2 regions of the Kitasatospora sp. NPDC032757 genome follow, and region 2 is predicted to be linked to the other one. Evidence: riboswitches for the same ligand, from Rfam matches in the RefSeq annotation. Region 2 holds a riboswitch; the other holds the start of a gene.
The links. Region 2 has a riboswitch for glycine ahead of gcvT (glycine cleavage system aminomethyltransferase GcvT). Riboswitches for the same ligand answer to the same signal wherever they lie in the genome.
Positions count from the first base shown of each region.

Region 1 (14,795 bases), on a different contig from region 2:
GGCCGCCGGCCGGCTCGCCGACCACCTGGGCCGGGTCCGGACCATGCTGCTGGCCGCCGTGCTGTTCGCGATCAGCGGCATCGGCTCGATGTTCCCGCCGACCATCCAGGTGCTGGCCACCTGGCGGGTGGTCGGCGGGGTCGCGATCGGCATCGCCTCGGTCATCGCGCCGACCTACATCGCCGAGGTCGCGCCGACCGCCTACCGCGGCCGGCTCGCCTCCTTCCAGCAGATGGCGATCGTGCTCGGCATCACCGTCTCGCAGCTCGCCAACTGGGCGCTCAACCAGGCCGCCGGCGGCGAGTCCACCGGCCACCTCGGCGGCATCCAGGCCTGGCAGTGGATGCTCGGCGTGGAGACCATCCCGGCCCTGGTCTACGGGCTGATGGCGCTGGCGATCCCGGAGTCCCCGCGCTACCTGATCGCCGACCACCGCGAGGCGCAGGCCCGCGAGGTGCTGCTGGATGTGGAGGGCGAGGGGGTGGACCTCGACGCCCGGGTCGCCGAGATCCGCGCCGTGCTGGAGTCCACGCACAAGCCGCGCGCCAAGGACCTGCTGGGCGGCCGGTTCGGGCTGCTGCCGATCGTCTGGGTCGGGATCGGCGCCTCGGTGTTCCAGCAGTTCGTCGGCATCAACGTGATCTTCTACTACTCCTCGTTCCTCTGGCAGTCCGTCGGCATCAACGAGGCCGACTCGCTGCTGATCAGCCTCTCCACCTCGATCGTCAACGTGATCGGCACGGTGGTCGCGATGGTGCTGGTCGACCGGATCGGCCGCAAGCCGCTCGCGCTGGCCGGCTCGGCCGGCATGGCGCTCTCGCTGGGCACCGCCGCCTGGGCGTTCTCCTACCGGCAAGGCACCGGTGACACCGCCACCCTGGACAACGCCCACGCCACCGTCGCCCTGGTCGCCGCGCACGTCTTCGTGTTCTGCTTCGCCTTCTCCTGGGGCGTGGTGGTCTGGGTCCTGCTCGGCGAGATGTTCCCCAACCGGATCCGGGCGCTCGCCCTGTCCGTGGCCGCCTCGGCCCAGTGGATCGCCAACTGGGCGATCACCGTCAGCTTCCCCGACCTCGCCGACTGGAACTTGTCGGCGACGTACGTGATCTACGCGGTCTTCGCGCTGCTCTCCATCCCCTTCGTGGTCTTCTGCATCAAGGAGACCAAGGGCCGCGCCCTGGAGGAGATGGGCTGAGCCCGCCGTCCGCGGCACCGCCGTCCACGCCGCCGCGCGCGGCCCGTCCCACCGAGAGGAAGCCATGCCTGAGCAGGGCGGCTCCCGGCAGAACGTCACCTTCCGCAGCAACGGCCGCGAGGCCCACGGCTACCTGGCCCGGCCGCCGCAGGGCGTCGGCCCCGGGCTGGTGGTGGTCCAGGAGTGGTGGGGCCTCACCTCGCACGTCGCGGCGATGGCGGACCGCTTCGCCGCCGAGGGCTTCACCGTCCTCGCGCCGGACCTGTTCGGCGGTACGACCACCCACGACGCCGCCGAGGCCGCCCGGCTCAAACGCGAACTCCCGGTCGGGCAGGCCGTGGTGGACCTGCGCGGCGCGGTCGGCTTCCTGCTCGGGCTGGACGGCGTGGTCGGCGACGCCGTCGGCGTGGTCGGCTTCTGCATGGGCGGCGGCTTCGCCCTGCTGCTGGCCGCCGCCGAGGGCGACCGGGTGGCCGCGGCGGTCCCGTTCTACGGGCTGCCGCCCGACCCGGACTTCGACTACCGCGGCCTGACCGCCCACGTCCTCGGCCACTACGCCGAGCACGACCGCTCGATCCCGGTGGCCGCCGTGGACGAGGCGGCGATCCGGATCGGCGAGGCCACCGACGTCCGCCCGGAGATCCACTTCTATCCGGCCGGGCACGCCTTCATGAACGACGAGAACCTGCTCGGCACCCATGACGCGCTCCAGGCCCGGATCGCCTGGCGGCGGACGCTCAGCTTCCTCTGGGGCCATCTCGGCTGACGGAGGCCGTAAGGGCCGAAACGCGCTGGACAGCTGACAGTTCCCCGGCCATAGTCGCCGGGTGCAGAGCCAACCCCCACCCCCGCACCGGCGCCGCTTCCCCTGGGCCGGCCGCAACTACCGCATCCAGACCGCCGCCACCGTGATCAGCGGTCTCGGCAATGCCGGCGCCCCGATCGCCACCGCGTTCGCCGTCATGGAGAACGGCGGCTCCACGGCCGAGGTCGGCTATGTCACCGCCGCCCGGCTGGTCCCGGTGGTCCTATTGCTGATGGTCGGCGGCGCGCTCGCCGACCGTCTGCCGCGCCACCACGTCATGGTCGCGGCCAACCTGTTCAGCGCCGTCTCGCAGGCCGTGCTGGCCGCCCTGGTGCTGGCCGGGAACGTCCAGCTCTGGCAGCTGATGCTGCTCTCCGCGGCGGGCGGCGCCGGCCACGCCTTCTACGCCCCCGCGTCCGAGGGCATGATCATGCAGAGCGTGGCGGCCGAACACGCCGGCCGGGCCTTCTCGGTCTTCCGGATGGCGCTCAACTCCGCCCAGATCGGCGGCATGGCGCTCGGCGGCGCCCTCACCGCCGCCGTCGGCCCCGGCTGGGTGCTCGCGCTGGACGCCGGCTGCTTCCTGCTCGCCGCCTCGCTGCGCTTCCTCCTGGAGGCCGAGCCGGCCGCTCCGGCCGAGCCCGGCGGCGGCATGCTGCGCGACCTGCGCGAGGGCTGGCAGGAGTTCGCCTCCCGCCGCTGGCTCTGGGTGATCGTGCTCCAGTTCGCCGTGCTGATGGCCTGCATCACCGCCGTGGACGCGGTGTACGGGCCGATCGTCGCCGAGCAGCGGCTCGGCGGGGCCCGCGACTGGGGCCTGGCACTGGCCGCGCACGGCGTCGGCCTGGTGGTGACCGGCCTGGTGATGGTCCGCTGGCAGCCGCGCCGGATCCTGCTGATCGGCAACTGGGGCGTCTTCCTCTTCGGCCTGCCCGCCCTGGCGCTCGCCCTGGCCGTGCCGCTGCCGGCCCTGGTGGCGGCGATGTTCCTGTCCGGCGCCGGGGTCACCGTCTTCGGCGTCAACTGGATGATCGCGCTCCAGCAGGAGATCCCGGCCGAGGCGTTCTCCCGGGTCTCGGCGTACGACCAGCTCGGCTCGCTCTCGCTGGCCCCGGTCGGCACCGCCCTGGCCGGCCCCGCAGCGGACGCGCTCGGCCTCTCCGGCGCACTCTGGGCGTGTGCGGCGCTCTGCCTGCTGCTGAGCGCCGTCGTCCTGCTGGAACCCCAGGTCCGCCGTCTCTCCCGGCGTACCGCCGACCAACCGTCCGCACCGCTCGCGGAGCCCGCCACCACCCGCTGACGCGCCCGGTGCGCCCCGCGTGCGCCCTCCGGTGGGCAACCACCGGCGGGCGCCGCTCGTCCGACCAGGTGACGACGGAGTCAGACCTGGGGGGCGCCCGATGCCGAAGCCACTGCTGTTCCTGGACGTCGACGGCGTGCTCAACCCGGTCTGCCCCGAAGCGGACGCCGACTTCGACGCCCACACCCTGCTCGGCTACACCGTGCTGCTCTCCGCCCGGCACGGCACCTGGCTGCGCGAGCTGGCCGGTACGTACGAGCTCGTCTGGGCCACCACCTGGGAGGAGCAGGCCAACGCCCACATCGCCCCGGCGATCGGCCTGCCCGAGCTGCCGGTGGTCCGCTTCACCGGCTACGTCCCGCAGCCCGGCGACCCGAAGGTGCCGCTGATGGAGCTGTTCTCCGCCCACAAGTGGGCCCCGCTGCTGCGGTACGCCGCCGGCCGGCCCTTCGCCTGGGTCGACGACGTCATCCCCGGCCGCCTGGTCCGCAACTCGCTCTGGCGGCGCGACCGCCTCCTGCTCCCGATCGACCCGGGCCGGGGCCTGGAGCGCCCGCACGTCGACCGGCTGCTCGCCCGCCCGCCGCGCGCCCTCGCCGTCCCGCCGTTGGTCAGCCGGTGGGCAGCCAGCTGACGTGCCCGGCCAGCAGCGCGTACCCGACGAAGGCCACCGTGTCGATCAGCGCATGCGCCACCACCAGCGGCATCACCCGGCCCCACCGCCGGTACAGCAGGCAGAACACCGCGCCCATCACCATGTTGCCGACCAGTCCGCCGACTCCCTGGTACAGGTGGTACGAGCCCCGCAGCACCGAGCTGGCCACCAGCGCCGCCGGCCACGACCAGCCCAGCTGCCCGAGCCGGCGCAGCAGGTAGCCGAGGACGACGACCTCCTCCAGGATCGCGTTCTGCCAGGCGGAGGCGACCAGCACCGGGATCCGCCACCAGACGTCCGGCAGCCCGGACGGCGCCACCGTCAGGTTGTACCCGGCCGCCTGCGAGAGCAGGTAGAGCGCCAGCCCGGAGCCGCCGATCGCGGCGGCCACGACGGCTCCGCGGCCGAGGTCGCGCAGCTTCTGCCCGAGGTCGAAGCCGATCACCCGTAGCGAGGTGCCCTCGCGCACCAGCAGGTAGCCGACCAGGACGACCGGCATCAGCCCGCGCCCGATGTAGTAGAGCTGCCAGGCGAGGTCCAGCCAGGGCCGGCCGGGCGCGCGCGAGGAGTTCAGGGTGGCGACCTGCTGGCCGAGGCTGAGCGTCTCGGTGAGCGATCCCGTGAAGCTGATCAGCGCGCCGATGCCACTGGCCCCGAGGGAGAGGCCGAGAACGGTCAGCAGCTCGACGCCGAGCAGCCGGCGCGTGGGCTTCGCGGTCTCCGGTTCGGTCGAGGCGGTGGTCACGGCGTGCTCCAGCGGTCCGGCATCGCTCCGGCCGTCGGCCGACCGCCGGAGCGGTCATCCTTCCACAGGGGCGGTGAAGGGGCGGTCGGACCCTCAGCCCACCGGCCAGGTGTGCACCGGCTCGCCGCCGCGCATGTACTCGACGTACCGCCGGGTCATCGCCGCCAGCGCGGCCGGCCGGTCCATCCCGAACTGCTCGCGCAGCCGGTGGAAGGTGGCGCTCTGCCAGGAGGCGCCGTTGACCCGGCGCAGGCAGCGCTGCTCGATGATGCCGAGGTAACGGTCCCGGTCGGCGGGCTCCACGCCCCACTCGTCCAGCCCCTGGTGGGCCATCGGCAGCAGTTCGTTCATGATCAGGTCGACGGCGGGCACGGTGGTGAGCCCGCCGCCGCGACCGGCCCGGCTCTTCTGCGGCCACTGGAAGACGGCGTCGATGCCGTACCGGGCGGCCTGCCGGAAGTTCTCGTCGGCCCGCTCGAACGGCAGCCTGTTCCAGATCGGCCGCGGCTGCTCGGCCAGCACCCGTACCAGGCCGTAGTAGAACGCCGCGTTGGCCAGCGTGTCGGCGACGGTCGGCCCGGCCGGCAGCGCGCGGTTCTCCACCCGCAGGTGCGGCACTCCGCCGCTGACGTCGTACACCGGCCGGTTCCAGCGGTAGATGGTGCCGTTGTGCAGCCGCATCTCGGCGAGCCGCGGCACGCCCCCGGAGGCGAGCGTCTTGACCGGGTCCTCATCGTCACAGATCGGCAGCAGCGCCGGGAAGTACCGCAGGTTCTCCTCGAAGAGGTCGTACGCCGAGTCCACCCACCGCTCGCCGAACCACGTGATCGGGCGCACGCCCTGGGCCTTGAGCTCCGCCGAACGGGTGTCGCAGGCCTGCTGGAAGAGCACCGGCCTGGTCTCCCGCCAGAGCTCGCGCCCGAACAGGAACGGCGAGTTGGCGCCGAGTGCGAGCTGCGGGCCGCAGATCGCCTGGGCGGCGTTCCAGACCGAGGAGAACCGCTCGGGGGTGACCTGCAGATGCAGCTGCAACGAGGTCGCGGCGGCCTCGGCGACCATGGTGATCGACTCCAGCTGGAGGCGTTCGACGCCCTCGATGTCCAGCGTGATGTCCTCGCCGCGGGCGGCCAGGATCTGGTCGCTGAGCAGGCTGTACCGCTGGTTGTGAGACATCGCGTCCAGCCCGGTGTGGTCGTGCTCCAGGGTCGGCAGGATTCCCACCATGACGATCCGCGCACCGGCCTCGGCGGCCCTGCGGTCGGCGTAGCGCAGCCCGGTGTCGATCTCCTCGCGCAGCTCCTCGAACACGTGGCCGCAGAGCCGGTGCGGGGTGATGTTGACCTCGATGTTGAACTGCCCCAGCTCGGTCTGGAAGTCACTGGAGCCGATCGCGCTGAGCACCTGGGCGTTGCGCATCACCGGCAGGCCCTGCTCGTCGGCGAGGTTGAGCTCGATCTCCAGGCCCATCACCGCCCGGGGCCGGTCGAAGCGGTCCTCGCGCAGCATCCGCCCGAGCGCGTCGAGGCAGGACTGGAGCTTGCGGCGGTACAGCTGCCGGTCCGACAGGTCCGCGCGCGTCGCCACGACCTTCTCGCCCATGATCCCCTCCTCCTGAGCCGCCCGGCCGAGCGACCGTGCATGCATCATGCCCACCTCGAAGATCGATACCCGATTGCTTCGAACGGCTTGCAATGCAAGGAAACTGACGGTCTTTCAGCACATCCGCCGACTTGCCCGGCGCCACCGCCTGTGATAAACAGGTCACCCTGCGCACCTGTTCGATAGAATTCGCACTGCGCCCAGGCCGGCCCGCTGCCGCTCCGAAACCCTCGTCGACGGCGGCGGCCGTACCCGCACCGCGATCATGCACAACCGGACATGGCCAGGTCCCGTCACCGACGACACACCGCGCCATGCCGGTATGCCGCACTCGCACGCCGATCTCGCACGGAGAGGCGACCCCGCCATGACTCTGCAGACCCCCCAGCCCCCGCCCAGTGCCCTGCGCGCCGTCCTCGCCGCGCTCGACTCGGAGGACGCGCTGCGCCAGCCCGCCGCCGCAGCGCTGCGTCATCCGACCGGACCGCTGCTCCCCGCGCACCCGCTCGCGGTCCACGTCCTGGACGGGCCGCGCCCCGAGCTCACCGCCGCCCGGCGGACGGGCTGGCGCTTCCTGATCAAGGACGGCACCGAGGTGGCCGCCGCGGCCGAGGTGGTGCAGGGCGTCGAGGGCCACACCTTCTCCCACTTCACCGCCGGGCCCTACCTGGACTCCACCGTCCGGGCGCTGCGCCAGGCCTGGCAGCTCACCCAGACGTCACGGGCCCGCCGGCAGCCCCGGCTGCTGACCTTCCCGGGCCAGTACGCGACGGCGCTCTGGCTGCACAGTCCGGACGCCGACCCGGGGGCGGACCTTCTGATCCCGCTGGCACCGGCCCCGCTCGGGGTCACCGCGCACCGCGCCTACCCGGCCGCCGACCTGCTGCCGGTGCTGGCCCGGGCGCCGCTGGGCCGGCCGCTGCTGCTCGGCTCCTCCTGAACCCTCCCCCGCCGGCCGGCTCCCTCGCCGGCCGCTCCCTCACCGATCGCCCCGCCGGCGCGCTCCGCGCCGGCCCCGCTCTGCCCGCCTCACCCGGACGGGCCATCGGGCATGGCCCTGAAGGGCCAGCCGCCTGATGGCCCGTCCGGGGGCTTTTCCGGGCCGCAGCCACCTGAACGGGTGATCTCTGCCCTCGGGTTGTGGCGCATGTCACCAAACTGCTGCGCGATCGTCCCGGGATGCCGACACTGGGAACCAGCGTGGAAGGACCACCTGTCCTACCCACTTGAGCGCCGGTCTACACCGTCCGGCGCCGGACAGGATCCGACTACCGCGGCGGCTCCCGACGGGCATCCGACGGCGCCGCACCACGGGGAGGATCGCAGAGCGAAGCGAGGGTACGTATGTGCCAGCACCGTCCTGAATGCCCGACGGCCGAGTCCGAGGACCGCGAGGCGGCCGTACCGGTGGCCTGCCACCCGGAGCAGGGTTGGAGCCTGCTCTGCAACGGCGTCCTGCTCTTCGAGGACACCGGCGAACTGCTGCCCGACGGCCGGGTGATCGCCCCGCGCCGCCCCGTCGCCCACGCGGCCTGACCCGCAGGCGGGGGCAGCCGCCGACAGACGTCGAGGAACGGGCAGGGCCCCGGTGATGGAGCACCTCCCGGCCGAAGGCTGGGGGACTTCCGCACCGGGGCCCTGCCGTAGCTCGGCTCGCTCAGTTGCCGTACTCGTCCAGCGGCGGGCAGGAGCAGACCAGGTTGCGGTCGCCGTACGCGCCGTCGATGCGGCTGACCGGGGGCCAGTACTTGTCCGCCGGGTTCACACCCGCCGGGAAGACCGCCTCCTGCCGCGAGTAGCCGTGCGCCCAGTCGCCGGCCAGCGTGGCGGCGGTGTGCGGGGCGTTGCGCAGCGGGTTGTCCTCGGCCGCCCACTCGCCCGAGCCGACCTTGTCGATCTCGGCGCGGATCTCGATCATCGCGTCGCAGAACCGGTCGATCTCGTGCAGGTCCTCGGACTCGGTCGGCTCGATCATCAGGGTGCCGGCCACCGGGAAGGACATCGTCGGCGCGTGGAACCCGTAGTCGATCAGGCGCTTGGCGATGTCGTCCACCGTCACGCCCGTCTCCTTGGTGAGCGGGCGCAGGTCGATGATGCACTCGTGCGCGACCAGGCCGCCGGGGCCGGTGTAGAGCACCGGGAAGTGCGGGGCCAGGCGCTTGGCGATGTAGTTGGCGTTCAGGACCGCCACCTGGGTGGCGCGCTTGAGGCCCTCGCCGCCCATCAGCCGGACGTACGCCCAGGAGATCGGCAGGATGGCCGCCGAGCCCCACGGCGCGGCCGAGATCGGGCCGACGCCGGTGGCCGGGCCGGCCTCCGCCTGGAGCGGGTGGTTCGGCAGGTACGGCGCGAGGTGCGCGCGGACCGCGACCGGGCCGACGCCGGGGCCACCGCCGCCGTGCGGGATGCAGAAGGTCTTGTGCAGGTTCAGGTGCGAGACGTCCGCGCCGAACTTGCCCGGCTTGGCCAGGCCGACCAGGGCGTTCAGGTTGGCGCCGTCCACGTACACCTGGCCGCCGGCCTCGTGCACGGCCGCGCAGATGTCGGTGATCTCGGTCTCGTACACGCCGTGGGTGGACGGGTAGGTGACCATCAGCACGGCGAGCTGGTCGCGGTGCTGCTCGATCTTGGCCTTCAGGTCGTCCACGTCGACGTCGCCGTCGACCAGGGTCTTCACCACGACCACACGCATTCCGGCCATCACGGCGGAGGCCGCGTTGGTGCCGTGCGCGGAGGACGGGATCAGGCAGACGTCACGCTGGGTGTCGCCGTTGGCGTGGTGGTACGCGCGGACGGCCAGCAGGCCGGCCAGCTCGCCCTGGGAGCCGGCGTTCGGCTGGATCGAGACGGCGTCGTACCCGGTCACCTCGACCAGCTGCTGCTCCAGCTGGCGGATCAGGGTCAGGAAGCCCTGCGCCTGCTCGATCGGCGCGAACGGGTGCAGCTGGCCGAACTCGGGCCAGGTCACCGGCTCCATCTCGGTGGTCGCGTTGAGCTTCATGGTGCAGGAGCCCAGCGGGATCATGCCGCGGTCCAGCGCGTAGTCGCGGTCCGACAGGCGGCGCAGGTAGCGCAGCATGGCGGTCTCGGAGCGGTGGCTGTGGAAGACCGGGTGGGTCAGGTACTCGTCCTCGCGCAGCAGCGCGGCCGGCAGCGCGTCGGCGCTCTCGGCGGCCTCCACGCCCTCGACGCCGAACGCGGCCCAGACGCCCGCCAGGTGCTCGCGGGTGGTGGTCTCGTCGGTGGAGACCGAGATCCGGTCCTCGCCGTCCTGGTGGACGTTGATGCCGTGGGCGCGCGCGGCCTCGGCGATCGCGGCGGCGCGGCCGGGGACGACGGCGGTAACGGTGTCGAAGAACTCGCCGTGGAGCAGCTCGACGCCGCCGGCCCGCAGGCCCTCGGCGAGGGCGGCGGCGTAGCGGTGGGTGCGGCGGGCGATGTCGGCCAGGCCGTCCGGGCCGTGGTAGACGGCGTACATCGAGGCCATCACGGCGAGCAGCACCTGGGCGGTGCAGATGTTGCTGGTGGCCTTCTCGCGGCGGATGTGCTGCTCGCGGGTCTGCAGCGCCAGGCGGTAGGCGCGGGTGCCGTCGGCGTCGACGGAGACGCCGACCAGACGGCCGGGCAGCGAGCGGGCGTACTCGGCACGCACCGAGAGGTAGCCGGCGTGCGGGCCGCCGAAGCCCATCGGCACACCGAAGCGCTGCGAGGTGCCGCAGGCGATGTCGGCGCCGAGCGAGCCCGGGGACTTCAGCAGGGTGAGCGCCAGCAGGTCGGCGGCGACGGCGACGACCGCGCCGAGGCCGTGGGCCTGCTCGATGACGGGGGCGAGGTCGCGGACCACACCGGTGGCGCCCGGGTACTGCAGCAGCAGACCGAAGACGCCGCGCTCGGCGATCTCGGCGGGGATGCCCGCGGAGAGGTCGGCGACGACGACCTCCACACCGGTCGGCTCGGCACGGGTCTCGATCACCGCGATGGTCTGCGGCAGGGTCTCTGCGTCGACCAGGAAGACACCGCCCTTGACCTTGGTGACGCGGCGGGCCAGCGCCATCGCCTCGGCGGCCGCGGTGCCCTCGTCCAGCAGCGAGGAGCCGGAGGTGGCCAGGCCGGTCAGGTCGGAGACCAGGGTCTGGAAGTTGAGCAGCGCCTCCAGGCGGCCCTGCGAGATCTCCGGCTGGTACGGCGTGTACGCGGTGTACCAGGCCGGGTTCTCCAGGACGTTGCGCAGGATCACCGGCGGGGTGAAGGTGCCGTAGTAGCCCAGGCCGATCATCGGCTGGAGCACCTGGTTGCGTCCTGCCAGCTCGCGCAGCTCGGCGAGGACCTGCGCCTCGCTGCGGCCGGCGGGCAGGTCCAGGCCGGTGATGGAGCGGATCGCCTCGGGCACGGCGGTGGCGGCGAGCTCGTCCAGCGAGCCGTAGCCGACCTGGGCCAGCATCTTCTCCTGCGCGGCGGCGTCGGGGCCGATGTGGCGGTTCTCGAAGGGACTGGCCAGCTCAAGCTCGGTGAGGGTCGGGGCGCCGGTGGGGCGTCCCTCGTTCGGCTGGGCGTTCATGGTGGTCGAGGCCTCCTGGTCACGGACCGGCGGGGGTACGCACGCCGTACGGCTCCGCCGCTGCGGACAACAGCGGAAGGGCCTGGGCGGGCGGACCCAACAGGCCTCCCCCTCTGTCATCGGGACCTGAGAGCTTCGCCCGCGCGGCACGCCGTGGGCGCGCCGCCGGCTTGCACCGTCGGTGAGGGTGGTGGCCACCGGCTCCCTCGCCGGTAGTCCTGCCCTGCTTTCCAGAGTGACCTATCCCACACGGTACGGATGCCTGAGAGATTCCGGGGAGGAGTTGCTCCTTCGGCGCCCCGACCAGTGGTTTTCGCTGTCGGGGACTCTCCCGAGCGGGCTCGGCGGTCGCGCCCAGGGTACCAGCGGGAGGCCCTTCGATCACGGGTGCGTCGGGTCGATCCCGGGACGGCCCCGTGACCCGGACGGCGCAGCACCGGGCCCGTCCGGCCCCGCCCCGGTCGCGGGCGTCCGGTTCATGGCTTTTGGTGTGAAGTGGCGGATGGAACGGGCGGGCCGGCCATCGGCCTGCGGGAGTTCCGCAGGCGCAGCGCACTGGAGGAAAGAGTGCAGACCGATATCGACCCCCGGGACCTCATCGGCCACAAGGCGGTCGACCGCAACGGAGACAAGATCGGGACGGTCGACGAGGTGTACCTGGACGACGCCACCGGACAGCCCGAATGGGCGGCCGTCCGGACCGGCATCTTCGGCCGGGACGCCTTCGTCCCCCTGACCACGAGCGAGTTCTCCGGCGACGAGCTGCGGGTGCCGTACGACAAGTCACTGGTGAAGGAGTCGCCGGACTTCGGCGTCGGCCAGCACCTGTCGCCGGCCCAGGAGCTCCAGCTGTACCGCTACTACGGGCTGGACACCCCGGTGGACGGACGCCCGTCGGCGGGCGACGGCTCCGGCTCCGATCCGGCCGACCACGACTTCGGCTCCGTCCCGGCGGCGGCCCCGATGGCGGCCGCCGGCACCGCGGTGGCCGCGGCCACGCACACGGCGCCGGCGCCCGCGGACACCCCGGCGGCCCCGAACGCCGGACCGGCCGCGCCCGTCGCGAAGCCGCTCGCCTTCCACCCGGCCGACACCCCGGCCGCCTCCCCCCACACCACCCCGGCAGCCGACCTCGGCAAGCCGTCCGAACCCGCCACGGAGGCCAACGTGCGGACCCTCAGCACCTCCGCACCCGCCACCCCCGCGGCGCCGGTCACCCCCGAGTCGCGCCCCCAGGCCGCGCCGGCCACCACCGGCCCGGTCGCCCCTGCCGCCCCGGCCGCCTCCACGTCCACGTCCGGGCCGGCGTCGTCCACGTCCGCGCCGGCGTCGTCGACGTCCGCGGCGCCGGTCACCCCCGAGTCGCGCCCCCAGGCCGCGCCGGCCACCACCGGCCCGGTCGCCCCTGCCGCCCCTGCCGCCCCGGCCGCCTCCACGTCCGCGCCGGCCTCCTCCACGTCCGCCCCGGGCGCCTCCACCTCCGGGCCGGCCTCGTCCGCGCCCAGCGGCCCGGTGGAGATCACCTGCCGCGAGGAGCGCCTGGACATCATTACCGAGTGGCACGTCCTCGGCACCGCGAAGCTGCGCAAGTACGTGACCAGCGAGCCGGTCGAGCGCCGCATCCCGGTGGTCCGCGAGCGCGTGCGGGTGGAGCGGATGCCGGTCGGCGAGGCGGAGCGGGCCTCGCTGAGCGAGAAGGACATCGCCGAGGCGGTGGAGGAGGTCACGCTGCGCGAGGAGCGCCCGGTGGTCCGCAAGTACGTGGCCCCGATCGAGCGGGTACGCCTGGTGGTCGAGCGGTACACCACCGAGGAGGTGATCCGCGACGAGCTGCGCCGCGAGCACGTCGAGGTCCACGACAACACCACCTCGGCCTCGACCCCGACCCCGGCCCCCGCAACGCCGCCCGCCCACGCCCACACCCCCGCTCCGGCCGACGAGCCGTCCCGCCCGGCCCCCCTCAGGCCCCTCGCCTGACGGAGCAGTTCACCGAGGACCCCGGGCCCGCCACGGCCCGGGGTCCTTCGGGTTTTCCACCCCGCGACCCCGGCCTTCGGGGCCGCGGTCCTTCGACTTTGCCAAAGCTTCACCGATCGATATTTGACACACTGAAGTATCTCCCTGCATGGTTATTTCAGTTCATTCACTATGTACGGGAGGAAGCAACCGTGAGTGAGGCACCACAGCCCACCAGCGCGGCCGAGAAGCAGAGCAGCGCCCGGGTCCTGCCGGCCCTCATCCTGGCGATGCTGTCGTTCAGCGTGGTGCAGACCGCGGTCGTCCCGATCCTGCCCTCGCTGGCCAAGGAGCTCAGCGTCTCCGGCTCCAGCATCACCTGGCTGATGACGGCCAACCTGCTCTCCGCCGCCGTGCTGACCCCCCTGCTGGGCCGCTTCGGCGACCTGCGCGGCCGCAAGCCGATGCTGCTGATCTCGCTGACCGGCCTGGTGGCCGGCTCCGCGCTGGCGGTCAGCACCCACTCCTTCACCTGGCTGGTCGTCGCCCGTGTCCTGCAGGGCGCCGGCGGTGGCGTGCTGCCGCTGGCGATCAGCATCGTCCGCGACGAGCTGCCGAAGCACAAGGTGACCGGCGGCGTCGCCGCCATCAGCGCCTCGATGGGCGTCGGCTCCGGCCTCGGCCTGGTGGCGACCGGTCTCCTGCTGGAGCACTGGAGCTACAAGTCGATCTTCTGGATGGGTCTGGTATTCGGCCTGATCGCGGTCGCCCTGGTCGCCCTGCGCGTTCCCAGCGACCCTGTCACCGACAAGGACGGCGGCGCCGACCCGCTCGGTGCCATCACCCTGGCCGGCTGGCTCTCCGCCCTGCTGGTCGCGGTCAGCCAGGGCAACAACTGGGGCTGGACCTCGACCAAGACCCTCGGCCTGTTCGCCGTCGCCGCGGTGGTCGCCCTGATCTGGGGCGTCATCGAGGTCAAGGTGAAGCACCCGCTGGTGGACATGAAGATGATGTCCCGCCCGGCCGTCGCCTTCACCAACCTGGCCGGCCTGCTGATCGGCTTCGGCATGTACGGCTCGTTCATGGTGATCAGCAACTTCGCCCAGACCCCGGAGAAGTTCACGCACTACGGCTTCACCGCCACCGTGCTGCACGCCGGCGTCATGCTGCTGCCGTCCGCCATCGGCTCGATGGTCGCCGCCCCGCTGGGCGCCCTGCTCATCGCCCGCCGCGGCCCGCGCCTGCCGCTGGTCCTCGGTGGCGTGCTCGGCGCGATCGCGATGGCCTACCTGGCCGCGCGCCACAGCCACGAGGCCGACATCTACACCGCTTCGGCGATCTTCGGTCTGGGCATCGGCCTCGCCTTCTCGGCGATGCCCGCCTACATCAACGGCGCCGTCCCGGTCGAGCAGAGCGGCATCGCCAACGGCATGAACGCCGTGCTGCGTACCGTCGGTGGCGCGATCGGCACCGCCGTGATGGCCGCGATCCTGACCGGCGACACCATGAAGCTGCCGATCCCGGTCTCGCTGCCCACCCTGGACGCCTACAAGCACGCGTTCTGGACCGCCGCGGTGGTCTGCGCGATCGCCAGCGCCGTCCCGTTCCTGATCCGCTCCGTCAAGCCGGCCGCCACCGTCGCCGCCGGCAACGAGGTCGCGGACCTGAACTCCAGCCCCGCACTGGCCAAGACCGACGCCTGACGAGGCGTCCACCCCCCGCGCCCAGGGACAGGGCGCGGGGGACCGGTCCCCGAACGGTCGACGAGGGCATCGCGACCATCCGAGGCCGGCACTTCACACGGCCCCACCCGGTTCCCCTGCCGGGTGGGGCCGTTTCGTGCGCTCAGCCCTCCCCCGGGCTTTCGCCCCCGTCTGCGCCCCCGCCCTCGCGGCCCCGCAACGGCAGCGGACGCGTGGGCTCCAGCGCCGGGTCGTCCACCGCGAACGTCCGCACCCGGCCCGGCCCGCTCCACGGCGTCT
Region 1 covers NZ_JBVINN010000033.1:77,617-92,411, forward strand. The annotation lists gene ACZ5WK_RS29220 (sugar porter family MFS transporter) at 1-1,195, shown strand, start outside; gene ACZ5WK_RS29225 (dienelactone hydrolase family protein) at 1,260-1,961, shown strand; gene ACZ5WK_RS29230 (MFS transporter) at 2,023-3,300, shown strand; gene ACZ5WK_RS29235 (HAD domain-containing protein) at 3,401-3,934, shown strand; gene ACZ5WK_RS29240 (CPBP family intramembrane glutamic endopeptidase) at 3,912-4,700, opposite strand; gene ACZ5WK_RS29245 (glutamate-cysteine ligase family protein) at 4,794-6,299, opposite strand; gene ACZ5WK_RS29250 (hypothetical protein) at 6,667-7,239, shown strand; gene ACZ5WK_RS29255 (DUF5999 family protein) at 7,644-7,835, shown strand; gene gcvP (aminomethyl-transferring glycine dehydrogenase) at 7,957-10,857, opposite strand; glycine riboswitch at 11,098-11,201, opposite strand; partial or broken gene ACZ5WK_RS29265 (PRC-barrel domain-containing protein) at 11,425-11,799, shown strand; gene ACZ5WK_RS29270 (YsnF/AvaK domain-containing protein) at 11,821-12,834, shown strand; gene ACZ5WK_RS29275 (MFS transporter) at 13,026-14,516, shown strand; gene ACZ5WK_RS29280 (DNA polymerase IV) at 14,659-14,795, opposite strand, start outside.
Region 1: linked by a shared signal. The riboswitch ahead of gcvP (aminomethyl-transferring glycine dehydrogenase) and the one ahead of gcvT (glycine cleavage system aminomethyltransferase GcvT) in region 2 are both predicted to bind glycine.

Region 2 (14,795 bases):
TGGCCTCCTCGTTCGCCATCCTCACCACCGTCACCGCCGACGGCGGCTTCACCCTCCCGGCCGTCGCCCTCGGCCTGCTCGGCCTCGGCGCCGGCCTGGCCATGCCGGCCGCCGTCGGCGCGCTGATGGGCACCATCCCGGCCGACAAGGCCGGTGTCGGCTCCGCGCTCAACGACACCATCCAGCAGGCCGGTACCGCGCTGGGCATCGCCATCCTCGGCTCGCTGCTCTCCAGCCGCTTCGCCCAGGAGATGCCGGCCGGTGCGCCGGAGCAGGCCAAGCGCTCCATCGGCGACGCGCTGGCCATCGCCAACGGCGACGCAGGCCTCGTCCACGCCGCCCGGGAGGCCTTCACCTCCTCGATGTCCACCACCTTCACCATCAGCGCGGTCAGCATGCTGTCCGCGGCCGTCCTGGCCACCCTGGTCATGCGGAACGGCCGGCCCGATGCCGCGCAGGCCGCCGCCAACGAGGCGGAGCTCGTCGCCTGACCTCCGCCCGGACCCGAAGGCCGGCACCCCCTCCCCGGGGTGCCGGCCTTCGTCGTGCCTCGGAGGGCCGGGCCCGCGGCAGCGCAGCCGCTGATCAGCCGGTCACTCGTCGACGTGGGTGGGGGCCCAGCCGGTGTGCTCGTCCTTGTAGAAGTACCCCGGCGCGCCCTTCAGGCCGACGGTGCGGAAGGGCTTGCCGTGGTCGTTGACGGGGAGGGTGCCGTGGCGGTCGCCGCTGCTCCAGGCCAGGACGAGGTTCCAGCTGACGTCCTGGGAGGTGGTGCGGGCGTCGATGTTCAGCACCTGCGGATCGGTGGCCGACACCGAGTAGGGGAAGGTGGAGGTCCTGCCCTTGACGGCGCCCTCCAGCGCCGGGACGGGCACCGGGCGCGGGGCCGCGGAGTCCAGGTCGACGGCGAAGGCCGACGGGGTGATCTCGCCGCCGCAGCCGGAACCCAGGGTGTAGGCGTTCCCCTTCGGGGCCGGCCGGGTGCTGACCACCTCCACGTAGAGGGCGCTGAGGACGACGGGCTTGGCGTTCTCGCCCTGCGCCGTCAGCTGCAGCCGCAGATGCCCGCCGGGGAGGGCCTGCTGGTCGGCGGCCCAGCTCTCCGTCCGCTGGTTCGAAGGGGGTGCGGCCACGGCGCGCGGGGCGCGGGGGGTCAGGAACCACTGGCCGCAGGCGTTGCCCCAGTTGTCCGTCAGGACGTTGACGTGGAAGGGCGGTGCGTCGTCCTCGGGCGTCGACGAGGCCGGCCCGGTGGCGGTGGCGGTGGCGGTGGCGGTGGTGGCCGTGGCCGGGGCGGTCGGGGCGGGTGCGGCCGGGGTGGGGGGCGCCGGCTCGGTGGCCGGGGGAGTGGCGGCGGAGGAGGAGGCGGTGGCGGCCGGAGGCCGGCGGCTCGCGAGCGGGGTGTCGGTGCGGCCCGCCAGATCGAGGACGGGGATCGCGGCCACGGCGACGACGGCCACGGCGGCGGCGCTCAGCAGGATCCGGGTGTCCGGCAGCCGACGGCGTTGCCGGTCGTCGGCAGGCTGAGGCTGAGACTCCGGTTCCGGTTCCGGCGCGGGCTCGGGCGCGGCTTCCGGGGCCGGGTGCGGTGCCGGCTCCGGCGCGGGGGCCGCCGCGCGGGCCGGTTCGGGAGCGGGCCCGGCCGTGGGGGCGGGCGGGCCGGACGGCTCCCGGCGGCGGGCCGCGTCCGCCAGGATCCAGCGGCGGTGCAGCTCGACCAGTTCGTCGGCGCCCGCCCCGCAGACCCGCGCGAGCCGCTCCACCGGCGCGTACTCGTTGGGGACGGCGGCGCCGTTGCAGTACCGGTGCAGCGTCGAGGTGCTGACGTGCAGCCGGGCCGCGAGCGTGCCGTAACTGCGGCCCGAGCGGTCCTTCAGCTCGCGCAGCATCGCCGCGAATTCCTCGGTCTCCACGCTCATGTTCGAATCCCCCTCGTCCCGGTACGGCGTTCCAGGCTTCCCCGAATCCGCAGCTCACGGTACCTGTCGGCGTTCCGGCGTCCCGAACCGCCCGGCAGGGCTGGCGGCCGGGACGGACCGGGAGCCAGTCTGCGGTTCGGCGGCGGCCCGTCCCTCGACGGCGCGGTGCCGCAAGCGCCCCTCAGCAGTGGTCCCGCAGTGGTCCCGCAGTGGTCCCGCAGTGATTCCCGCCCGTCACCCCCAGCGAAAGCGAGTCCCTCCGCATGCGTACGCCCAAGCGACGTCACATGAGCATCCCGTTCGCCGCCGCCGGTCTGCCGGCGGTCGCCGCCGGGCCGGCCGCCGCGTGAACGGCGTGGTGACCGGCAAACGGCAGAGCCCCCGGAACGGTCGCGTTCGTTCCGGGGGCTCGGGCCTACCGCGGCGGGATCAGCACTCGATGACGTTGACGGCGAGGCCGCCGCGGGACGTCTCCTTGTACTTGATCTTCATGTCCGCGCCGGTCTCCTTCATGGTCTTGATCGCCTTGTCGAGGGAGACGTGGTGGCGGCCGTCGCCGCGCAGCGCCATCCGGGCCGCGGTGACGGCCTTCACGGAGGCCATGCCGTTGCGCTCGATGCACGGGATCTGGACCAGGCCGCCGACCGGGTCGCAGGTGAGGCCCAGGTTGTGCTCGATGCCGATCTCGGCGGCGTTCTCGACCTGCTCGGGGGTGCCGCCGAGGACCTCGGCGAGGCCGCCGGCCGCCATCGAGCAGGCGGAGCCGACCTCGCCCTGGCAGCCGACCTCGGCGCCGGAGATGGAGGCGTTCTCCTTGAAGAGCATGCCGATCGCACCGGCGGCGAGGAGGAAGCGGACGATGCCCTCCTCGTCGGCGCCGGGGATGAAGTTCAGGTAGTAGTGCAGGACGGCGGGGATGATGCCGGCCGCGCCGTTGGTCGGCGCGGTGACGACGCGGCGGCCGGAGGCGTTCTCCTCGTTGACGGCCATCGCGTAGAGGGTGACCCACTCCATCGCGTTGGCCGGGCCGATGCCCTCGGCGCGCAGGGCGCGGGCGCCGGAGGCGGCGCGGCGGCGGACCTTGAGGCCGCCGGGGAGGATGCCCTCGCGGGACATGCCGGCCCGGACGCACTCCTGCATGACCCGCCAGATCTCCAGCAGGCCGGCCCGGATCTCCTCCTCCGTCCGCCAGGCCTTCTCGTTCTCCAGCATCAGGCCGGAGATGGAGAGGCCGGTCTCCCGGCTGAGCCGGAGCAGTTCGTCGCCGGTGCGGAAGGGGTACTTCAGCGCGGTGTCGTCGGGCTTGACCCGGTCGGCGCCGATCGCGTCCTCGTCGACGACGAAGCCGCCGCCGACCGAGTAGTACGTCTTCTCCAGCAGCGGGGAGCCGTCGGCGGCGAAGGCCCAGAGGGTCATGCCGTTGGCGTGGTACGGCAGCGAGCGGCGGCGGTGCAGGATCAGCTGGCTGTCGGGGTCGAAGGCGATGGCGTGGCTGCCGAGCAGGTTGAGCCGCTTCTCGGTGGTGATCCGCTCGACGTCCGCGTCGGCCTGGTCGACGTCGACGGTGCGCGGGGAGTTGTTCTCCAGGCCCAGCAGGACGGCCTTGGGGGTGCCGTGGCCGTGGCCGGTGGCGCCCAGCGAGCCGAACAGCTCGGCGCGCACGCTCGCCACGTCCGTCAGCAGGCCCTCGGACTTCAGGCGGCGGGCGAACATCCGGGCGGCGCGCATCGGGCCGACGGTGTGGGAGCTCGACGGGCCGATGCCGATGGAGAAGAGGTCGAAGACGCTGATGGCCACGGAGGACGTCCTTGTCTGGTCTCGTGGAAGGACAAGCAGGCGGGGTGCCGGCACGGAACGGGGCACCGCGCGCACTGTCCAGTGTGCGCGGTGCCCCGGAATCCCAGGTGGCCCGGCGGGGTGAGGCCGGTCACCTACGACTGAATTACAGGTTCGGGTACAGCGGGTACTTCTCGGCGAGGGCGGTGACCCGGGCCTTCAGCGCGGCGGCGACGGTCTCGTCGAAGGCGGGCTTGAGCGCCTCGGCGATGATGTCGGCGACCTCGCGGAAGTCCTCGGCCTGGAAGCCGCGGGTGGCGAGGGCCGGGGTGCCGATCCGCAGGCCGGAGGTGACCATCGGCGGGCGCGGGTCGTTCGGGATGGCGTTGCGGTTGACCGTGATGCCGACCTCGTGGAGGCGGTCCTCGGCCTGCTGGCCGTCGAGCTGGCTGTTGCGCAGGTCGACCAGGACGAGGTGGACGTCGGTGCCGCCGGAGAGCACGGAGGCACCGGCCTCGGCGACGTCGGCCTGGAGCAGACGCTCGGCGAGGATCCGGGCGCCGTCCAGGGTGCGCTGCTGGCGCTCCTTGAACTCCTCCGAGGCGGCGACCTTGAAGGCGACGGCCTTGCCGGCGATGACGTGCTCCAGCGGGCCGCCCTGCTGGCCGGGGAAGACCGCGGAGTTGATCTTCTTGGCCCACTCGGCCTTGGAGAGGATGACGCCGCCGCGCGGGCCGCCCAGGGTCTTGTGGGTGGTGGTGGTGACCACGTCCGCGTACGGCACCGGGTTGGGGTGCAGGCCCGCGGCGACCAGGCCGGCGAAGTGCGCCATGTCGACCATCAGCAGGGCGCCGACCTCGTCGGCGATGCGGCGGAACTCGGCGAAGTCGAGCTGGCGCGGGTAGGCGGACCAGCCGGCGATGATCAGCTTCGGCTGGTGCTCCTTGGCGAGGCGCTCGACCTCGGCCATGTCGACCTTGCCGGTCTTGTCGTCGACGTGGTACGCGGCCACGTTGTAGAGCTTGCCGGAGAAGTTGATCTTCATGCCGTGGGTCAGGTGACCGCCGTGGGCCAGGCTCAGGCCCAGGATGGTGTCACCCGGCTGGATCAGCGCGAACATCGCGGCGGCGTTGGCCTGCGCGCCGGAGTGCGGCTGGACGTTGGCGTGCTCGGCGCCGAACAGGGCCTTGATCCGGTCGATCGCGATCTGCTCGACCACGTCGACGTGCTCGCAGCCGCCGTAGTAACGGCGCCCGGGGTAGCCCTCGGCGTACTTGTTGGTCAGCACCGAGCCCTGGGCCTCCATGACCGCCACCGGGGCGAAGTTCTCGGAGGCGATCATTTCCAGGGTGGTCTGCTGGCGGTGCAGCTCGGCGTCGACCGCGGCGGCGATCTCGGGGTCGAGCGAGTGCAGGGACTGGTTGAGAACCGTCATGGTGTGGTCTTCCCGGAGAGGAGAGAAGGAGGTGCCGCGCGTGGCGCGCCCTCGGAAGGGTGGCGGCGGGCGACGGGAGGGCGGGGCGGCCGCCGCGCTGCGGCCGCCCCGACGGGTGGCTCAGGCCGGGTTGGTGAGGGCGTCGTACTCGGCGGCGCTCAGCAGCTCGTCGGTCGACTCGACGCGCACCTTGAACAGCCAGCCACCCTCGAAGGGGGCGCTGTTGACCAGCGAGTTGTCGTCCAGGACGTCCTGGTTGACCTCGGTGATCTCACCGGTCACCGGCGAGTACAGGTCGCTGACCGACTTGGTGGACTCGAGCTCGCCACAGGTCTCACCGGCGGTCACGGTCTCGCCGACCTCGGGCAGCTGCACGTAGACGATGTCACCGAGGGCGTCGGCCGCGTGGGCGGTGATGCCGACCGTGGAGACACCGTCCTCGGCGGCGGTCAGCCACTCGTGCTCCTTGGTGTACTGCAGGTGCTGGGGGTTGCTCATGGCGTCATTCTCCAGGATGGGAAGCGGGTACGACGAAGCGGCCCGGCGGCCGGGCATGCCTCGGGAGGGCGAACGGTCAGCGGGCGCGCTTGTAGAAGGGCAGCGCCACGACCTGGACCGGCTCGTGCTTGCCGCGCACGTCCACGGCGACGGTGGTGCCGGGGGTGGCGTGCGCCGCGTCCACGTAGGCGATCGCGATCGGCTTGCCCAGGGTGGGGGAGGGCGCGCCGGAGGTGATCCGGCCGATCGGGGCGCCGTCGGCGGAGACCACGGTGTACTCGGCGCGCGGCACCCGCTTGCCCTCGGAGACCAGGCCGACGAGCACCCGCGGCGGGTTGGCCTCGGCCTCGGCGGCGGCCTTCTCCAGCGCCTTGCGGCCGACGAACGCGCCCTCGTTGGTGGTCTTGTCGAAACGGACCACCCGGCCGAGGCCGGCGTCGAACGGGGTCAGGTCGGTGGAGAGCTCGTGCCCGTACAGCGGCATGCCGGCCTCCAGGCGCAGCGTGTCGCGGCAGGACAGGCCGCAGGGGACGAGCCCGCGGCCGGAGCCGGCCTCGGTCAGCGCCTGCCAGATCTGCTCGGCGTCGCCCGGGTTGCAGAAGATCTCGAAGCCGTCCTCGCCGGTGTAGCCGGTGCGGGCGAGCAGCACGTCGCGGCCGGCCACCTGGGCCGGGAGGATCGCGTAGTACTTCAGGCCGGGCAGGTCGGCGTCGGTGGTGGCGGTGAGGATCGCGGTGGCCTCCGGGCCCTGGACGGCGATCAGCGCGTAGGTGTCGCGGTCGTCGGTGACGACGGCGTCGTAGCCCTTGGCGCGGGCGATCAGCTCGTCGAGGACCAGCTGGGCGTTGGAGGCGTTGGCGACGACCAGGAAGGCGTCCTCGCGCAGGCGGTAGACGATCAGGTCGTCCAGGATGCCGCCGTCCTCGGCGCAGATCATGGTGTAGCGGGCGCGCAGGACGCCCAGCGCGGAGACGAAGCCGACCAGCGCGTGGTCCAGCATCTCGCCGGCCTGCGGGCCGGTGATGGTGATCTCGCCCATGTGGGAGAGGTCGAAGAGACCGGCCTTGGTGCGGACGGCGAGGTGCTCCTCGCGCTCGCTGCCGTATCGCAGCGGCATGTCCCAGCCGGCGAAGTCGGTCATGGTCGCGCCGAGGGCGCGGTGCAGCGCGTCGAGCGCGGTGAGGCGGAGGGACGACATGGCCTGGAACTCCTCGGTCTGGGCACTCAGGGGTGCGCACGCCGGACCGGTCCCGCTCGGTGAGGGACCTGGCCTGCGCGCGGGCATGCGGCGGCTGGGTCTCCCCATCTGTCGTCGTACCTGAGAGCTTCACCGCACGCGGGCCCGCAGCTCTTACAGCTAACAGGACAGCATGGCGGCTTGCACCGTGGGTGGGCGCGCGACCGGGCCGTGCGCCGCTTTCCAGATGTGCCTAATCCGTGCGGTAGGGGTGCCTGAGAGATTCCGGGGAGGACTTGCTCCTTCGGCGCCGGCTCGGCCGCCTGTCGGCGGCACTCCGGACTCTCCCGCGCGGGTTCGAGCGGCCGGTATGGAGTTAGGGGGCGGCCCGTGCGAGAACGCGGAGCCGCGCACATCATGGCACGTCCGGCGCCCGTGCGGGAGAGGGGCCCCGGACGGCCCGCTAGGCTGCACGCGTCGACGAGCCAGTGAGGCGGTACAAGGGGCGCATGGGGTACCCGGTGGAGCAGCAGCAGGGGTGGGGCGGCGCGGAGTCGGCGCCGCCCGGCGGTGGATGGCCGGCCAACGAGCTGGAGCAGGTGCTCACCGCCGCGCTCGGCGATCCGGGCGCGACCCCGCGGGTGTTCGAGGTGCTGGCCCGCAGCCGCGTGTGGATCCCGCTGCCGGTCGGCGCCGATCCGCAGGGGCAGGCGCTGGACCTGCCCACCGTCGAGCTGGCCGGCGACCCGTACGTGCCGGTCTTCTCCTCGCAGGAGGTGTTCCTCCAGCAGGCGCCGGGGATGGCGTTCGCCGTCGCGCCGGTCTGGGAGTTCGCCCGCGGGCTGCCGCTGGGCGTGGGCATCGCGGTGAACCCGGAGGCCCCGGTCGGCATCCCGGTGCCGCCGCAGGGCGTGGCCGAGCTGCGGCGCGGGCCGCGCGAGGACCGCTGGGAGGCCGTGGGGGGTCCGGACGCGCCGTCCGGCGGCCGGGTGGCGCTGCGCGAGCCGGTGCCGGGCGAGGACCCGGAGGCCTTCCTGGCCGCCTGCCGGAACGAACTGTCGGCGCTGCCCGGGGTGGTGACCGCGCGGCGGGCGCTGGCCAGTGTCGAGGGCGAGCCCACCGTGATGTTCGTCGGCGTCCAGCTGGACCAGCTGGCCCCGGCCGAACCGGCCGCCGTGAACGAGGCGCTCGGCCGGGCGCTGGGAACCGCGCCGCTGCCCGGCGGCGTCCACCTCGTGCTGCTCGACCTCGCGGAGGACCCCGTGGTCGAGTGGTTGCTCAACCGGGTCCAGCCGTTCTACACACGGATGTGACCCGCCGCGAAAGCGACGTGCCCCTCCCCGCCCGCCGTCGGGCAGCCCGCCATCGGGCCGGAGGGGCCCACGGCAGGCACGTCGGCGTGGCGGTGGTCGGTGGCGCCCCATAGGGTGCGTGCAGACACCCGTCGGGCCGGCGGCAGGTGAGAGAAGAAGAGGCGCAGCGAGGTGGGCGCATGAGTGCGGGAGCGGTAGCGGGCGGTGCACCGGGGCCCTGGGGCCAGGCACCCGCCGGGCGCCCCGGCGCGGATCCGAGAGCGCTGGAGCACGCGCTGCGCGAGGTCGCGCCGGAACGCTGGGAGGCGTACGAGGCGCTGCTGCACGCCCTGGCCGAGGGCCAGGTGCTGATGCTGCTCTGGCACGGGACGCCGGGCAGCCCGGATGCCCAGTACGGGAACATGGAGATCAGCGGCCACGGCTACGCGCCGGCGGTCACCTCGCCCGAGCAGCTTGCGGCGTCCGGCTGGGCGCGGGCGCACGAGGTGATCTCGGGGCGCGAGATCGCCGCCTCGCTGTACCGGACGCGCTGGGGCCTCTGGCTGAACCCGCACGCCCCCGGCGGCGGGGTCGGCGTGCCCTGGGCGGACCTCCGGCGGATCGCGGCCGGCCTGGACCGGCTGCCGGCCGGGCCGCTGAAGCTGAGTGAACCGCAGGTGCCGGCCCAGCAGTTCTTCGCGCTGCTGGAGCGCCAGGCGGGCGAGGTGCGGGCGGTCAAGGCGCTGCGCCGGGCCTGGGTGCAGCCCTCCGTGGGCGAACCGTACCTGGCCATCGGTCTTGAGCTGTACGAGAGTTCGCCGCCCACCGTGGAGGCCGTCCGGGCGCTCATGCAGCGGGCGATCGCGGTCGCGCCGGAGGGGCTGGCCGTCTCCACGGTGGCGATGGGGGACGAGTACGACCCGGTGGCGCTCTGGATGCGGGCCAACGCCCGGCCGTTCTACGACCGCGAGGCGGGCGCCCAGGGCCGGCCGCCGACCGGGCCCTACCCGCCGGTGCCCCCGCCGCCGTACGCCTCGCAGGCGGGGCCGGGGTACGGCTACGGCACCCAGCCGCCCGGCCCGGGCTGGCAGGGCCAGCCGCCACCGCAGCAGCCGTGGCCCGGCTACCCCACCCGCTGACGCGGTAAACGCCGATCAACGAAACCGGTCTGACGATCCGTCGGACCGGTTTCGGTGTTTTCCGGACGAACTTCCCGTTCGCGCTGGCAGGCATCTTGACATGACTGTTACAGCTGTGTGAAGACCGATATGCCGAAGATCGGGAGGTGCATGTCCGCAGATCACAGTTGGGCATCTGTCGGTTGTCAGGGCTGGCGCAAGCCAGTTCGGATGGCAGAGAGTTCTGCAAACGCACCGCGCGTGGTTGGCGCCTCACAAAGGCGAACGCGCAGGCGGACAGCTTGATCCACGCGATGCCCATCCCGCGCGGCAGCAGTACCCGAGCACGCAGTACCGCACGTCGTACCGCTGCGAACACCGCCCTGTACCTCCGCACGTCCGCACCTCCGCACGTCCGCACCAGCCGTACCGCCGATCCCGGCGACCGGCACCCGTGGGCCGGCCACCGTCGGCGAGGGGACCGAACTGACCATGACCGCACCCATCAAGACCGCCGGGAACACTCCGGAGGCAGACGCCGCCGCGAGCCCGGCCAAGAAGATCGAGGGCCGCTCGCTCGGCCAGATCGCCTGGACCCGCTTCAAGCGGGACAAGGCCGCCGTCGCCGGCGGCGTCGTGGTGATCCTGCTCATCCTGCTCGCCGTGCTGGCCAAGCCGATCGAGTCGGTCTTCGGCCTGGACCCCGACGCGCTCAACCAGGACCTCCTGGACGCCAACCTCGGCGGCCTGCCGTTCGGGGACTGGGGCGGCATGAGCGCGGACCACCCGCTCGGCGTGGACCCGCTCCAGGGCCGTGACCTGCTCGCCCGCGTCATCGAGGGCTCCTGGGTCTCGCTGCTCGTCGCCTTCGGGGCGACCCTGCTCTCCAACACCATCGGCACCGTGCTCGGCGTGATGGCCGGTTACTACGGCGGCTGGGTCGACAACCTGATCAGCCGGGTGATGGACGTCTTCCTCGCCTTCCCGCTGCTGCTCTTCGCCATCGCGATCTCCGCCTCGCTCCAGGGCGGCGCGTTCGGCCTGCACGGCCTCCCGCTGCACATCATCGTGCTGATCTTCGTGATCGGCTTCTTCAACTGGCCCTACATGGGCCGGATCGTGCGCGGCCAGACCCTCTCGCTGCGCGAGCGCGAGTTCGTCTACGCCGCCCGCAGCCTGGGCGCCCGCGGGCCGTTCATCCTGTTCAAGGAGCTGCTGCCCAACCTGGTCGGTCCGATCCTGGTCTACTCGACCCTGCTGATCCCGACCAACATCCTCTTCGAGGCGGGCCTCAGCTTCCTCGGTGTCGGCATCCAGGCCCCGCAGGCCTCCTGGGGCGGGATGCTCAACGACGCGATCAAGTACTACCAGGTGGACCCCCAGTACATGGTGGTCCCCGGTATGGCGATCTTCCTCACGGTGCTCGCCTTCAACCTGCTCGGCGACGGGCTGCGTGACGCCCTCGATCCCAAGAGCAACTGACCTCCGGTCAGGACCCTCCGATCCGCCACCACTCCTCAAGGGGTTGATCCCACCATGCGTAGGTCCCGTACCGTCGCGCTGACCGCAGTGGCCGCCGCCGCTGTCCTGGTCGTCACCGGATGTTCCTCCGGTTCCTCCAAGAGCGGGGACAGCAACTCGTCCTCCGCCGCCTCCGGCGGCGGCGCCGACGCGGCCACCAAGGGGGTCGTCAACGCCTCGGACAAGAAGGGCGGGACGGTCACCTACGAGATGAAGGGCACCCCGGACTCCCTGGACCCGGGCAACACGTACTACGCCTACATCTACAACTTCTCGCGCCTGTACGGGCGTCCGCTGACCACCTTCGCGCCTGGCCCCGGCGACGAGGGCAACAAGCTCGTCCCGGACCTCGCCGAGTCCATGGGCCAGCCCAGCGCGGACGGCCTGAGCTGGACGTACAAGCTGCGCGCCGGCCTGAAGTACGAGGACGGCAGCGCGATCACGTCCAAGGACGTCAAGTACGCGGTGGAGCGCTCCAACTTCGCGCCGGACGTGTTCTCCAACGGCCCGACGTACTTCAAGGAGCTGCTGGTCGACAACCCGACCCCGTACGAGGGCCCCTACAAGGACCCGTCGGGTGACCTGAAGTCGATCGAGACGCCGGACGACCAGACCGTCGTCTTCCACCTGAAGCACGCCTTCGCGGACTTCGACTACCTGGTCTCCGCCCCGCAGACCGTCCCCGTCCCGAAGGACAAGGACAAGGGCGCCGACTACGTCAAGCACCCGCTCGCCTCGGGCTCCTACAAGTTCGAGTCCTACGAGGACGGCAAGCAGCTCACGCTGGTGCCGAACACCAGCTGGGACCAGGGCAGCGACACGATCCGCAAGCAGCTCGCGGACAAGATCGTGCTCAAGATGAACATCGAGCAGTCCACCATCGACAAGGACCTGCTGGCCGGCAACGCCCAGGTGGACCTCGTCGGCGGCGGCGTCGACCCGCAGACCCAGGCGCAGATCCTGCAGAACCCGAAGCTCAAGGCCAAGACCGACAACGCGTACGGCGGCCGCCTCGTCTACACCGCGATCGACAGCCACGTCGCGCCGTTCGACAACGTCGACTGCCGCAAGGCCGTCCAGTACGCGATCGACAAGGTCTCGGTGCAGACCGCGATCGGCGGCCCGATCCGCGGCCAGATCGCCAACTCGGTGCTCCCGGCGGACATCCCGGGCCACCAGGACATCAACCTGTACGAGACCAAGGACAACAAGGGCGACGAGGCCAAGGCCAAGGAGGCCCTCAAGGCCTGCGGCAAGCCGGACGGCTTCTCCACCGTGCTCAGCGCCCGCACCGAGCGCGCCACCGAGATCGCCGCCGCGACCTCGATCCAGGCCGCGCTGAAGAAGGTCGGCATCAACGCCGAGATCCAGCAGTTCCCGCAGGGCAAGTACCTCTCCGACAACGTCGGCGTGCCGGCGAAGAACAAGGAGAAGAACATCGGCCTGATGATGATGCAGTGGGGCGCCGACTGGCCGACCGGCTACGGCTTCCTGCAGCAGATCGTCGACGGCCGCGCCATCAAGGAGGCCGGCAACAACAACCTGGCCTCGCTGAACGACCCCGCGATCAACAAGCTGATCGACGACGCCGCGGTCAACACCGACAAGGCGGCCCGCGAGAAGATCTACGCGGAGATCGACAAGAAGGTCATGGAGAGCGCGGTCTACGTCCCGCTGACCTACTTCAAGGTGTTCCTGTACCGCTCGGACACCGCCACCAACGTCGTCTCCACCTCGGCCTTCTCGGGTGAGTACGACTACCTGAACATCGGTACGACCAAGTAAGAGCCTGGCTCCGCATCCCTGAAGGCAGGTGAAGGCAGCGGCGCCCGCCGCCGTCCGGAAGATCCCGGACGGCGGCGGGCCGCCGGAGCCGCCCAACTGTGTTTGCCTACATCCTCCGCAGGACGCTCGCGGCCGTGGTGCTGCTGCTGGTGGTCAGCGCGGTCACCTTCGCGATCTTCTTCCTGCTGCCGCGCCTGGCCGGCGAGACGACCGACCAGCTGGCCACGCAGTACATCGGGAAGAACCCGTCCCCCGAAGCGGTCGCGGCGGTCAAGAAGAACCTCGGCTTCGACCAGCCGATCTACGTCCAGTACGGGCGCTTCCTCAAGGCGCTGGTCACCGGGGCCGAGTACAAGTTCGGCCCGGACGCGGCCACCTGCCACGTGCCCTGCTTCGGCTACTCCTTCAAGAACCACCTGGAGGTCTGGCCCGAGCTGACCAAGCGCATCCCGATCACGCTGTCGCTGGCCGTCGGTGCGGCCGTGCTCTGGCTGGTCTCCGGCGTCACCACCGGCGTCATCTCTGCGCTCAAGCCGCGCTCGATCTTCGACCGGCTCTCCATGGGCATCGCCCTGGCCGGCGTCTCGCTGCCCGTCTTCTTCACCGGCGCGCTGCTGCTCACGCTCTTCAGCTACGAGTGGCCGATCCTGGACAACCTGCAGTACGTCAACTTCACCGACGACCCGCTGATGTGGGCCCGCAACCTGATCCTCCCCTGGATCTCGCTGGCCTTCCTCTACTCCGCGCTCTACGCCCGGCTCACCCGCGCCGGCATGCTGGAGACGATGAGCGAGGACTACATCCGCACCGCCCGGGCCAAGGGCCTTGTCGAGCGCAAGGTCGTCGTCAAGCACGGACTGCGCTCCGCGCTCACCCCGGTCGTCACCATCTTCGGCATGGACCTCGGCCTGCTGCTCGGCGGTGCGCTCATCACCGAGCAGGTCTTCTCGCTCCAGGGCGTCGGCGCCTTCGCGGTCTCCGCGATCGCCGACAACGACCTGCCGAAGATCCTCGGCGTCACCCTGCTCGCAGCCTTCTTCATCGTTCTCTGCAACCTCGTGGTTGACCTCCTGTACGCCGCTGTCGACCCCCGGGTGAGGCTGTCGTGACCGAGCTCCAGAAGACCCCGGCGCCCGTGGCCGCCCCGACGGGGGACCCGTTCCTCTCCGTCCGGGACCTGCGGATCCACTTCGACACCGACGACGGCCTGGTCCGCTCGGTCGACGGGGTCAGCTTCGACCTGCACAAGGGCCGGACCCTCGGCATCGTCGGCGAGTCCGGCTCCGGCAAGTCGGTCACCTCGCTCGGCATCATGGGCCTGCACCGCTCCAAGCGGGCCCGGATCAGCGGCGAGATCCGCCTCGACGGCGAGGACCTGATCGCGGCCGGCCCCGAGCGGGTCCGGCAGCTGCGCGGCCGCGAGATGGCGATGATCTTCCAGGACCCGCTGACCGCGATGCACCCGTACTACACGGTCGGGGCGCAGATCGTGGAGGCCTACCGGGTGCACCACCCGCAGGCCACCAAGAAGCAGGCCCGGGCCCGCGCGGTCGAGATGCTCGACCGGGTCGGCATCCCGCAGCCCGACCGCCGCGTCGACGACTACCCGCACCAGTTCTCCGGCGGCATGCGCCAGCGCGCCATGATCGCCATGGCACTGGTCAACGACCCCTCGCTGCTGATCGCCGACGAGCCCACCACCGCCCTGGACGTCACCGTCCAGGCGCAGATCCTGGACCTCATCCGCGATCTCCAGCAGGAGTTCGGCTCGGCCGTCATCATCATCACCCACGACCTCGGGGTGGTCGCCGAACTCGCCGACGACATCCTGGTCATGTACGGCGGCAAGTGCGTCGAGCGCGGTCCCGCCGACACCCTCTTCGACGCGCCCGAACACCCCTACACCTGGGGCCTGCTGGGCTCGATGCCGCGCCTCGACCGCGAGCTCCAGGAGCGGCTCGTCCCGGTCAAGGGCACCCCGCCCAGCCTGATCAACGTGCCCACCGGCTGCGCCTTCCACCCGCGCTGCCCGTACGCCGCGCTGACCGACGGCCGATCCGCCAGTGAGACCCCCGTGCTGACCGAGGCCGCGCCCGGGCACCACGCGGCCTGCCACCTCGCCACCGCCGACCGGCACCGCATCTTCACCGAAGAGATCGCGCCCCGGCTGTGAGCCCGGCCTCGTACCACCATTCTGGAGAGAACCGATGACGGAGACTCAGGCGGCAGCCCCCTCGCCTTCGAACAAGGTGCCGGCGCCCTCGCCCGCTCCCG
Region 2 covers NZ_JBVINN010000004.1:428,363-443,157, forward strand. The annotation lists gene ACZ5WK_RS09520 (MFS transporter) at 1-491, shown strand, start outside; gene ACZ5WK_RS09525 (helix-turn-helix domain-containing protein) at 594-1,919, opposite strand; gene ACZ5WK_RS09530 (L-serine ammonia-lyase) at 2,349-3,716, opposite strand; gene glyA (serine hydroxymethyltransferase) at 3,862-5,130, opposite strand; gene gcvH (glycine cleavage system protein GcvH) at 5,251-5,628, opposite strand; gene gcvT (glycine cleavage system aminomethyltransferase GcvT) at 5,705-6,826, opposite strand; glycine riboswitch at 7,059-7,165, opposite strand; gene ACZ5WK_RS09550 (enhanced serine sensitivity protein SseB) at 7,315-8,118, shown strand; gene ACZ5WK_RS09555 (enhanced serine sensitivity protein SseB C-terminal domain-containing protein) at 8,298-9,236, shown strand; gene ACZ5WK_RS09560 (ABC transporter permease) at 9,708-10,697, shown strand; gene ACZ5WK_RS09565 (ABC transporter substrate-binding protein) at 10,752-12,521, shown strand; gene ACZ5WK_RS09570 (ABC transporter permease) at 12,620-13,630, shown strand; gene ACZ5WK_RS09575 (ABC transporter ATP-binding protein) at 13,627-14,694, shown strand; gene ACZ5WK_RS09580 (ABC transporter ATP-binding protein) at 14,729-14,795, shown strand, end outside.